4 regions of the Hominibacterium faecale genome follow, and region 1 is predicted to be linked to each of the others. Evidence: riboswitches for the same ligand, from Rfam matches in the RefSeq annotation. Region 1 holds a riboswitch; each other region holds the start of a gene.
The links. A riboswitch is a leader RNA that binds a small molecule or an ion and turns the genes downstream of it on or off. The one in region 1 is predicted to bind molybdenum cofactor.
Positions count from the first base shown of each region.

Region 2: it holds a riboswitch for molybdenum cofactor, as region 1 does, so the genes downstream of both, LG211_RS06320 (molybdopterin-dependent oxidoreductase) here and LG211_RS13320 (ABC transporter substrate-binding protein) in region 1, are expected to answer to the same signal.
Region 3: it holds a riboswitch for molybdenum cofactor, as region 1 does, so the genes downstream of both, LG211_RS15930 (molybdopterin-dependent oxidoreductase) here and LG211_RS13320 (ABC transporter substrate-binding protein) in region 1, are expected to answer to the same signal.
Region 4: it holds a riboswitch for molybdenum cofactor, as region 1 does, so the genes downstream of both, LG211_RS10255 (fibronectin type III domain-containing protein) here and LG211_RS13320 (ABC transporter substrate-binding protein) in region 1, are expected to answer to the same signal.

Region 1 covers NZ_JAJAGH010000009.1:62,007-64,210, reverse strand. Annotated here, with positions in the region: gene LG211_RS13330 (NlpC/P60 family protein) at 1-335, shown strand, start outside; gene LG211_RS13325 (HesA/MoeB/ThiF family protein) at 332-1,021, shown strand; molybdenum cofactor riboswitch at 1,173-1,302, shown strand; gene LG211_RS13320 (ABC transporter substrate-binding protein) at 1,394-2,204, shown strand, end outside.
Region 2 covers NZ_JAJAGH010000005.1:245,544-247,747, reverse strand. Annotated here, with positions in the region: gene LG211_RS06320 (molybdopterin-dependent oxidoreductase) at 1-1,276, opposite strand, end outside; molybdenum cofactor riboswitch at 1,356-1,483, opposite strand; gene LG211_RS06315 (radical SAM protein) at 1,806-2,204, shown strand, end outside.
Region 3 covers NZ_JAJAGH010000012.1:46,914-49,117, reverse strand. Annotated here, with positions in the region: gene LG211_RS15935 (nitroreductase family protein) at 1-782, shown strand, start outside; molybdenum cofactor riboswitch at 960-1,082, shown strand; gene LG211_RS15930 (molybdopterin-dependent oxidoreductase) at 1,292-2,204, shown strand, end outside.
Region 4 covers NZ_JAJAGH010000007.1:129,742-131,945, forward strand. Annotated here, with positions in the region: gene LG211_RS10255 (fibronectin type III domain-containing protein) at 1-1,277, opposite strand, end outside; molybdenum cofactor riboswitch at 1,455-1,575, opposite strand; gene LG211_RS10260 (sulfurtransferase TusA family protein) at 2,021-2,204, shown strand, end outside.

The sequences.
Region 1 (2,204 bases):
AGGCAGTCGTGGATTATGCCTTGCAGTTTGTCGGCAACCCGTATGTGTACGGTGGTTCCAGCCTGACAAACGGCACCGATTGTTCCGGTTTTACCATGAGTGTGTATGCCAAATTCGGCATCAAGCTTCCCCATTCCTCCAGCGCTCAGCGCTCCTGCGGAAGAGGGGTATCCTACAGCGAGGCAAAACCAGGTGATATTATCTGTTATGACGGCCACGTAGCGCTTTATATGGGAGGCGGTCAGATCGTCCACGCCAGCAATCCTACGGACGGGATTAAAATCAGCAAGGCGACTTATAAACCAATTCTAGCCGTAAGAAGGATCATTGAATGATGACTGCTGATAGATACGAGAGAAATATCGGTACAATTTCACTGGCAGAAAACGAGAAACTGCGAAACTCTTGGGTTTTGGTAGCTGGCTGCGGCGGCTTGGGAGGCCATGTAATCGAGGGTCTGGCCAGACTGGGAGTGGGTCAAATTACAGCCGTGGACGGAGACGTTTTTTCAGCCAGCAATTTGAACAGGCAGCTTCTCTCTACAGAAAGGACACTTGGACGCTACAAAGCCCTGGAAGCTCAGGAGAGGATTAAAATGGTCAACTCAGAGGTGCAGATCCATCCTTTGTGTCATTATATTGACGAGAACAATGTGGACGGCATTATAACGGATCGTTATGATGCCGTTGTCGATGCTTTGGATAATATAAAGGCCAGACGTCTTTTGGAACAAGGATGCCGGGAGCAAAAGCTCCCGTTGGTTCACGGTGCCATCGCCGGCTGGCATGGGCAGGCCGCGGTGATCATGCCGGGGGACGACCTCTTTGATAAAATCTACCCTGCTGGTTCTAATAAAGGTGCCGAGCAGGAAACTGGAAACCCAAGCTTCACGCCTGCAATGGTAGCAGCGGTCCAAGTGGCGGAGACCGTAAAGGTGCTCCTTGGAAAACCACAGATTTTGCGCAATCGTCTGCTGACCATCGATCTGCTCAATCAGGAATATGAAGTGATTCGATTCTGATCTGAATGTGGAAGATGTTTGAATCTAAGGGGAATTATGATAGTTTTATGGTAATTTGTCTTGACAGACGGGTTGATTTCATGCGAAAATACCAATGGCTGCTGAGATGACGCAGCGGGCCGGATCATTGCCCAAAATGATCCTTACAACTGAATAGAAAATGTTCCGAGTCAATACAGCCTAACCGTCCGCAGCAAAAGGCGCATGGCACTTGACCGTTCAGGGTCCTAGAGGAAACTCTCCGGCCTCCCAGTGTGGAAAGGAATACGATGTATGTCAAAATACAGAATATAACCTTTCATTTCAATGCAATGAAAGGTTTTTTGTTCTGTTTTTTGGGTAAATTATTTTTGTTACTGAGGAGGAGAAAAAATGAGAAGTAAGAAGAGAGTGTTTGCATGCGTGCTGGCGCTGATGATGGTATTTTCCACAGCAGCTATGCTGAGTGCATGCGGCAGCGGAGACGACAAAGAAGCGGCCAAGGAACCGGCCAATCCCAAGCTGATTTTGGCAACCACCACCAGCACCAAGGACAGCGGACTTTTAGATTCGATTCTGCCTGAATTCGAGAAGGAAAGCGGCTACAAAGTTGACGTTGTATCCGTAGGATCCGGCGAAGCCATGGCAATGGGCGAAAAGGGCGAAGCAGACGTACTGCTCGTACACTCACCTGCTGCTGAAAAGGAATATGTGGAAGGCGGCCATGCGGACAAAGACGGAAGACTGGACGTTATGTACAATGACTTTGTTGTACTGGGACCAAAGGATGATCCGGCGGCTATCGAAAAGAACGCAAAAGAAGACGCAATTAAGGCTTTCACAACCATTAAGGACCAGAAAAAAAAGTTCGTATCCAGGGCAGATGACTCCGGTACCCACAAGAAAGAACTTTCTATTTGGGAAAAGGCAAAGATTGAACCGAAAGGCGACTGGTATATCGAAGCTGCGGCTGGAATGGGCGATGTAATCACCATGACCGATGAAATGGTGGGCTACACCCTTTCCGATCGAGCAACCTGGCTCAACGTGGGCAAAAATACCCAGCTGAAGATCGTCAGCGAAAAAGACCCAAGCGGCGTGCTCAACAACCAGTACGGCGTTATCTGTGTAAATCCTGAAAAGAATGAAAACATCAACGCTGAGGGTGCGAAAGCATTCCAGAACTGGATCGTTTCAGAAGCAA
Region 2 (2,204 bases), on a different contig from region 1:
AGGTAGCGCCTGTCGGGTTTTCGATGACTCTGATCTTCTCTGCAGGAAGGCCGGTCGCCTCTGCGATATCACCGATGTTGGAGTAAATCTGCATCGCTTTGCAATGAACGGTCAGCAGGCCGTCATCGCCCCAGTAAGCCTGTACTGTATCGCCTTCGATCGGCATATGGGGCTCTCTGGATGAATAGAAGGAACCTTCTACTACATAAGGCGCCTCGTCGATCAGTTCCGGCGTATCGTGTCCTGCGCCCTTAACGTTGGGCTGTTCGGACCATACGTTGGGATGATCGTCATGTATTCTCATGGCATCCGGCATAGCTGCTTCCAGATAAGTCTTGTATTCAGGCAGCTGTTCCCAATCGATGGTAACTTTCTTTGCCGCTTCCTGGGCGTGAGCCTTTGTATCGGCTACAACCAGAGCTACAACATCACCGTAGTTAAAGATCTTGTCTTCAACAAGGATTGGGTGGGACTGGCCGGTAGCCAGAGTTCTCGGTGTGAACGGCATGAATCCAAGTCTGTTGGGGCCTTTGATATCGGCCGCTGTAACAACCTTGTAAACGCCGGGCATTTTTTCTGCTTCTTCTTTATGTATAGCTTTCAGTTTTGCGTGGAAGGCGACTTTCGGCTGTACCAGTACGGCATGCAGCGTGTTCTCCGGCATCTTCAGTTCAATGTCGTCGCCGTAATCAGCAAGTCCGCATACCTTTGCCAGAGCAGCGGGACGAACCAGCGGCTGGCCGTAATATTCTTTGTTCTCCGGAAGTTTTACCATAATGTCTTCCAGAGCGCATTCGCCTCTCATAACCTTTGCAGCGTTCATGACAGCATCTACGATCTGCTTATAGCCTGTGCAGCGGCAGATGTTTCTGTTTTTCTGGAACCAGTCTCTTACCTCTTCTCTAGTCGGATCAGGGTTAGCCTGAAGCAGCGCGTAGGCCGATACAATGAATCCTGGAGTACAGAATCCGCATTGTACGGCTCCGGCATGCATAAATGCTACCTGAATCGGATGGAGATATCTGGGAGCTCCAATTCCTTCAATCGTTACTACTTCGCTGTACTCTTCGACCTTAGCGATCTTTTTCGTACAGGAACGAACTAGTTTGCCGTCCAGCATTACGGTACAAGAACCGCATACGCCGGATCCGCAGCCAACTTTTGTACCTGTGAGCCCTAAACGTCTGACAACATCAGCCAGAGTATCCTTTTCAGGATCACAGATGAACATTCGATCGGCACCATTGATGTTTAACGTCATTTTTCTCAATTTCATAATAATTTGCCTCCAATTAATTTTTCAATTGAACATACTTTAACGTTTCACATCCAATAACAAAGGCCTTTTCGTGCGTTTCGAAATGGTACACGAACCTTTCCAAACGCGGGAGGCTCATATGTTTCCACATAAACCCAACGTTTCCGCCTCCATAGCATTTTTTCAAAAGCCGTAGGAGCTCGGAAATCGGATTGTGTATTGAATTGTTACTACGGTTTTCATTTTATCAGTTCGTTCAGGGGCCTGTCAACCGCGGAAACCCTGATTTCAGTACAATCTTGCGGTCAAGCCCAGTACTAAGTAGCTATTATTTGAATTGTCTTAAATTTGTAAAAAATTTGTTACAATTTGCCGTAAAAACGGCCTCTTTTCGATCCGGCGGCGAACCTCCCCGGCGGCCTTACGGCCCGGTCCTGCAAAACATTTTCGGTCGCCCCTTGCCCATTTTGGGAATTTATAATAGAATGAAAAACAGATACTTTGTCCCCCAACCGGTTTGGGGGAGAGTAGGAACAGGAGAAGAAACATGAAACGATTATCGGAAGTTCAAAGCATATGCCCAGTCTGTGAAAAGCCGATCAAAGCTTTTTATACAGAGCGGGAGGGCAAAGTATTCTTTGAAAAAACATGTGAAGAACATGGCGAATTTCGCGCACTGGTTTCAAACCGCACAGATGATTATCTGGATTGGATCAAAAATCCGGTTGTCAATATTCCGCCCAAAACGGCGATGACCAAGGGCAGCGGGCAGGATGAATGCCCCCTTCACTGCGGCACCTGCGAAAACCATTTGCAGACCGCCTGCTGCGTGCTGATCGATATTACCAAGCGGTGCAATCAGCATTGTCCCTTCTGCTTTGCAAGGGCGGAAATGGATTCGGAGGAACCGGGCGATCCCAGCTTAAAAGAACTGGAAGCAAAATTC
Region 3 (2,204 bases), on a different contig from region 1:
TAAAATTTGATATGGAAAAGTGTGTTGAATGCCTGAAATGTGTATCCGTATGCCCCTTTACCGTGCTGGGGGAAAAGGATGGAAGGCCCCAGCTGAGAGAGGGAAAGGCTTGTCTCAAATGTATGCACTGCGCGGCTGCATGTCCCCAAAACGCCATTTGCTGGGATGACAAACCGGCTGTACTTGACCGAACTTTGCCCGCACTTTCCCAGGGCTTTGCCGAAGACTTGGATAACCACATCCTGACCAGAAGATCCTATCGCCATTTCAAGCAGACGCCGCCCGACCGGGAGCTGGTGCGCCACGCATTGGAAATGGCAGCCTGGGCGCCCAGCGCCAAAAACCAGCATCCGGCCAAGTGGATGGTCATCGATTCCAAAGAGGTGATTGAAAAAATGATGGGGTACATATTGGACTATGTGAAAGAAACGGGAACATCTCCGGAAATCGCCAGCGAATATGAAGAGGGCAACAATGTGGTTATGGGAACAGCGCCCATACTGATTCTGTGCTATGGAAGAAATAACGCCATTAATTCGCCGGCCGATACGGCCATCGCCATGACCACTGCCGAACTGGTCCTTCAAGCTAGAGGCATCGGAACCTGCTGGGCCGGCTATTTGACAAGAATGTGCAACGCGATCCCCCAGATCCGGGAACTTCTGCCGCCGCTGCCGGACAACAACAGCTTTTACGGCGCTTTTATGGCTGGCTATCCCCAGCAGGAAGAATACTTCCATATCCCGGAACGGTTAAAACGGGAAGACATAAAATGGGTATAAAGTAGTAGAAAAAACTTTCTCAAAACAAATATCCAATTTACAATAAATGAGATTAATTCTCAAGGATTTTAAAATTAGCAACTTGATTTGCAGTAAAATCGCAAAATAGTACAAAAATAATGGTTTCTCCTGTTGACATACAGGAGAACAAACTGATAAAATGTTGTCAATGTAACAGATAAGATAGAGATCCGAGTCCCGAATTCCTTCGCTGCGGAACGCATGGAATCGGGACCAATGGGTTCACTGCGGAAACGCGTGGGCCTCCCGTGTTTGGAAAGGATGGATGATCTGGCAGCCAGGCCGAAACCGTCAGCTTTGCGGCAGTCGTTTATATGCAGCAGCCGAGCTGATTGGAATGTAGGGTTTCTTTAGCTGCGCAGTACATATGTTTTGAGGAGCAGATCGCAACCTAGACCTTTCCGCACAAATGAGCGGAGGGTCTTTATTTTTTCAGATTGTTACCAAGTTAAAACAAGTTTTATTGGAAAAATCGGAGGCAAGCTATTATGAATTTGAAGAAAATGACCCTGAACATCAACGGCGCGGACCGTATGTTCATCTGCGATCCCGAAAAGGACACGCTGGCATCCGTACTGCGTCGTCTGGGCCTGACTGGAACGAAAGTAGGCTGCGGTACCGGCGTATGCGGAGCATGCTCTGTTATTCTGGACGGAAAAGTAATCCGTTCCTGTACCAGAAAGATCAAGAATGTTAAAGAATACAGTTCCGTTATGACGATCGAAGGAATCGGAACAGTACTGAACCCGCATCCGCTCCAGTATGCATGGGTACATCTCGGAGCCGTACAGTGCGGATTCTGCGTACCTGGATTTATTGTATCTGCTTATCAGCTGCTACTGGACAATCCAAACCCGACAAGAGAAGATGTTCGTGATTGGTTCCAGAAACATAGAAATGTCTGCAGATGCACTGGTTACAAGCAGATTGTGGACGCTGTTATGGAAGCGGCTGCGATTATGCGCGGAGAAAAGACATTTGACGATATTACTTATGACTGGTCAAAGGATGTAGGCGATTTCTACGGCAAACCGCTCATCAGACCCAATGCCATGCCTAAGGCCTGCGGTGTATGCGACTACGGTGATGATGTAGAACTGCACATGCCGGAAGAAACACTCAAGGTTGAACTGGTTCAGCCAAGAAAGTACAGCCACGCGAAGATTATCAACATCGATTGCAGCGAAGCGGAAAAAATGCCTGGCGTAGTAAAGATTGTTACTGCTGAAGATGTAAAAGGTGCAAACAGACTGATGACCTATGCTTTCTCAGAAAGAACGGTTGAAATGCAGCAGGCGCATCACGTTTTGGCTGAAGATGAAATCCTTTATTATGGTGATGTTGTTGCGCTGGTATGCGCAGACACAAGAGCGCATGCAAAAGCCGCGGCAGACGCAGTAA
Region 4 (2,204 bases), on a different contig from region 1:
TTCCCTGCCTTTACTTTCAAGGCCGGTTTGGAAGGCACCGGCCTTATTGATTTCTTTGCAGAGTAGCTGCCATAAACTTTTTGTCCATTGACAAGCCGATAAGCCCTCACTTTATATGCGTACGTCTTTCCTGTTTTCAGATTTTTTCCGACATAGCTGCGGGCAGTTGTATGTTTTACAGGCTTGTATTTCTTCGATTTTGCGTTATATCGATAGACGGTATAACCATCGGCCTTTGCGGCTTTTGACCAGGTCAGCTTTACACGATTGTAGCTGGACGAAACTGCTTTTAATGATACTTTCGCAATTACGGGAGTTACTTCCACTGGACAGGAAGCCTTCAGATTTGTTCCATCCTTTGTTACTGCCGTAATTGTCGTTTTGCCTGCTTTCATCGCTTTGACTTCACCATTGGAATCAACTACGGCAACTGCTTTGTCTGCCGAAGTCCATGTTACTGCTTTTTCTTTTACATTTTCAGGCTTAATGGCGGCCTTTAATGTTTTAGTCTGGCCTTCTTTTAAGGTTACTTTACTTCCCAGGGAAATGCTCTGTGCAAAAGCATCTGTGGAAAAATGGAAAACAATCTTTTTATCCAGCAATGTCTGTACGCCCATGCCTGACTCAAGGACCAGTACATACTGTGTATTAGCAGCTAATGCGTTAGCAGGAATCTCCAAAAATACATCGAACCCTCTGAGCGGTCCGGAACCAGTTCCCCCGCCATTGGCCAGCCTCTGATGTTTCCAGCCCTTGTAAATCTGAGTACCTGTCAGGACAACCGTGCCGTCCGTCTTCTGAATGCTCATCTTGGGAATAATATTACTAGCCATAATTTGGTCATTGCACTTGGCAGTCTGTGAACCGCCCAGGAAAAATCCAAACTTAATGGGTTGGGTCGGATTTAAAGTTCCCTGAATATAGTTGTCCCAGTATGCGCTAACGGACGTGTCGGTCATAATCGAATAGTTATAGCCATAAGAATTCACATACGGATGGCTATCATCTGCCATACCGCCGTTCTCTTTTTCTATATCTGCCCCATTGAAAAAATACTGTTTTATATTCGTTGTACCATATTGTCCAATTCTGCTATCCTTAGAATTAACGGAAGCATCTATATAGTTTACGAACATGCCCTGGTTCTGTGATGTCTGGGATAGAGCCGTATTCCCTGCTGTGTTTGCGAACGCCATTCCCGGCACCATGACCATGACCATCATCAGGGCCGTTACTACACTGACAGTGATCCTCTTTTTGCCTTTTGCAAGATTCATTTTTCATCCTCCTCGTTCAATATACGAATAAGTTGATAGAACGCCTCACATCTCGAAATGCAAAAGAAGTATCACGCACTTCACTTTAACATTTTAAATCGATAAACTTGTTGCCACAAAAATAAGGAATGCATATAAAAAATAAAACTCTTTCCTAAAAAACGGGAAAGAGTGATTTACCTCTGATACATCATTCCTTTCCAAAACACGGGAGGCAGCACCGTTTCCAGTATTACCCATCGACGCTCAACCATAGGCCAAAGCCTTTAGGTTTTCACGTTCGGAACCATCAATATTTACTTTTATAATCCAAAATTTACTAGATTCAGTTACATTGTATTATAGCTCGTATCTTTTCGCAAGTTTTTTCTTACTTCTTCGATTTTTTTCTTCATTATGAGACATGATGTGCTTTCTTTATCCCTATTATACTACAGCAAACGACAAATTTCCGTTGTCTTACCAACATTTTCTAATCTTTTATAAAAAACGTGGAAATGACGGAATCAAAGATTCCTATTTCCACATGTCGCCCGTAAGGGGGCGACTCTTTGCAAGGTACTGTTGCCGGTAACGTAGTGCGGAAAAACATCCGCTGGCTGATCCCACTGTACACCGTTGGATCTGGAAATTCTTATCAGCCTATTTTTATTTACCAGCTCGCGAATACGTTTTACTTGGCATTTACTTTTGCTTATTTTTGTTCTATGATATATAGAATCTTTGTTAAAGGAGGCGTTTATATGAAGAAACTCGATTGTTTAGGCCAAATCTGCCCCATTCCTGTCATGCGGCTGCAAAACGAACTGTCGGTCATCGGGCAGGGTGAAGAGGTTATGCTCGTAACGGATCATAGTTGTACCTGCAAATCCGTTCAAGAATTCTGCAGGGCCAAAGAACTGGTCTGTTCATGCGAGGAGGTGATGA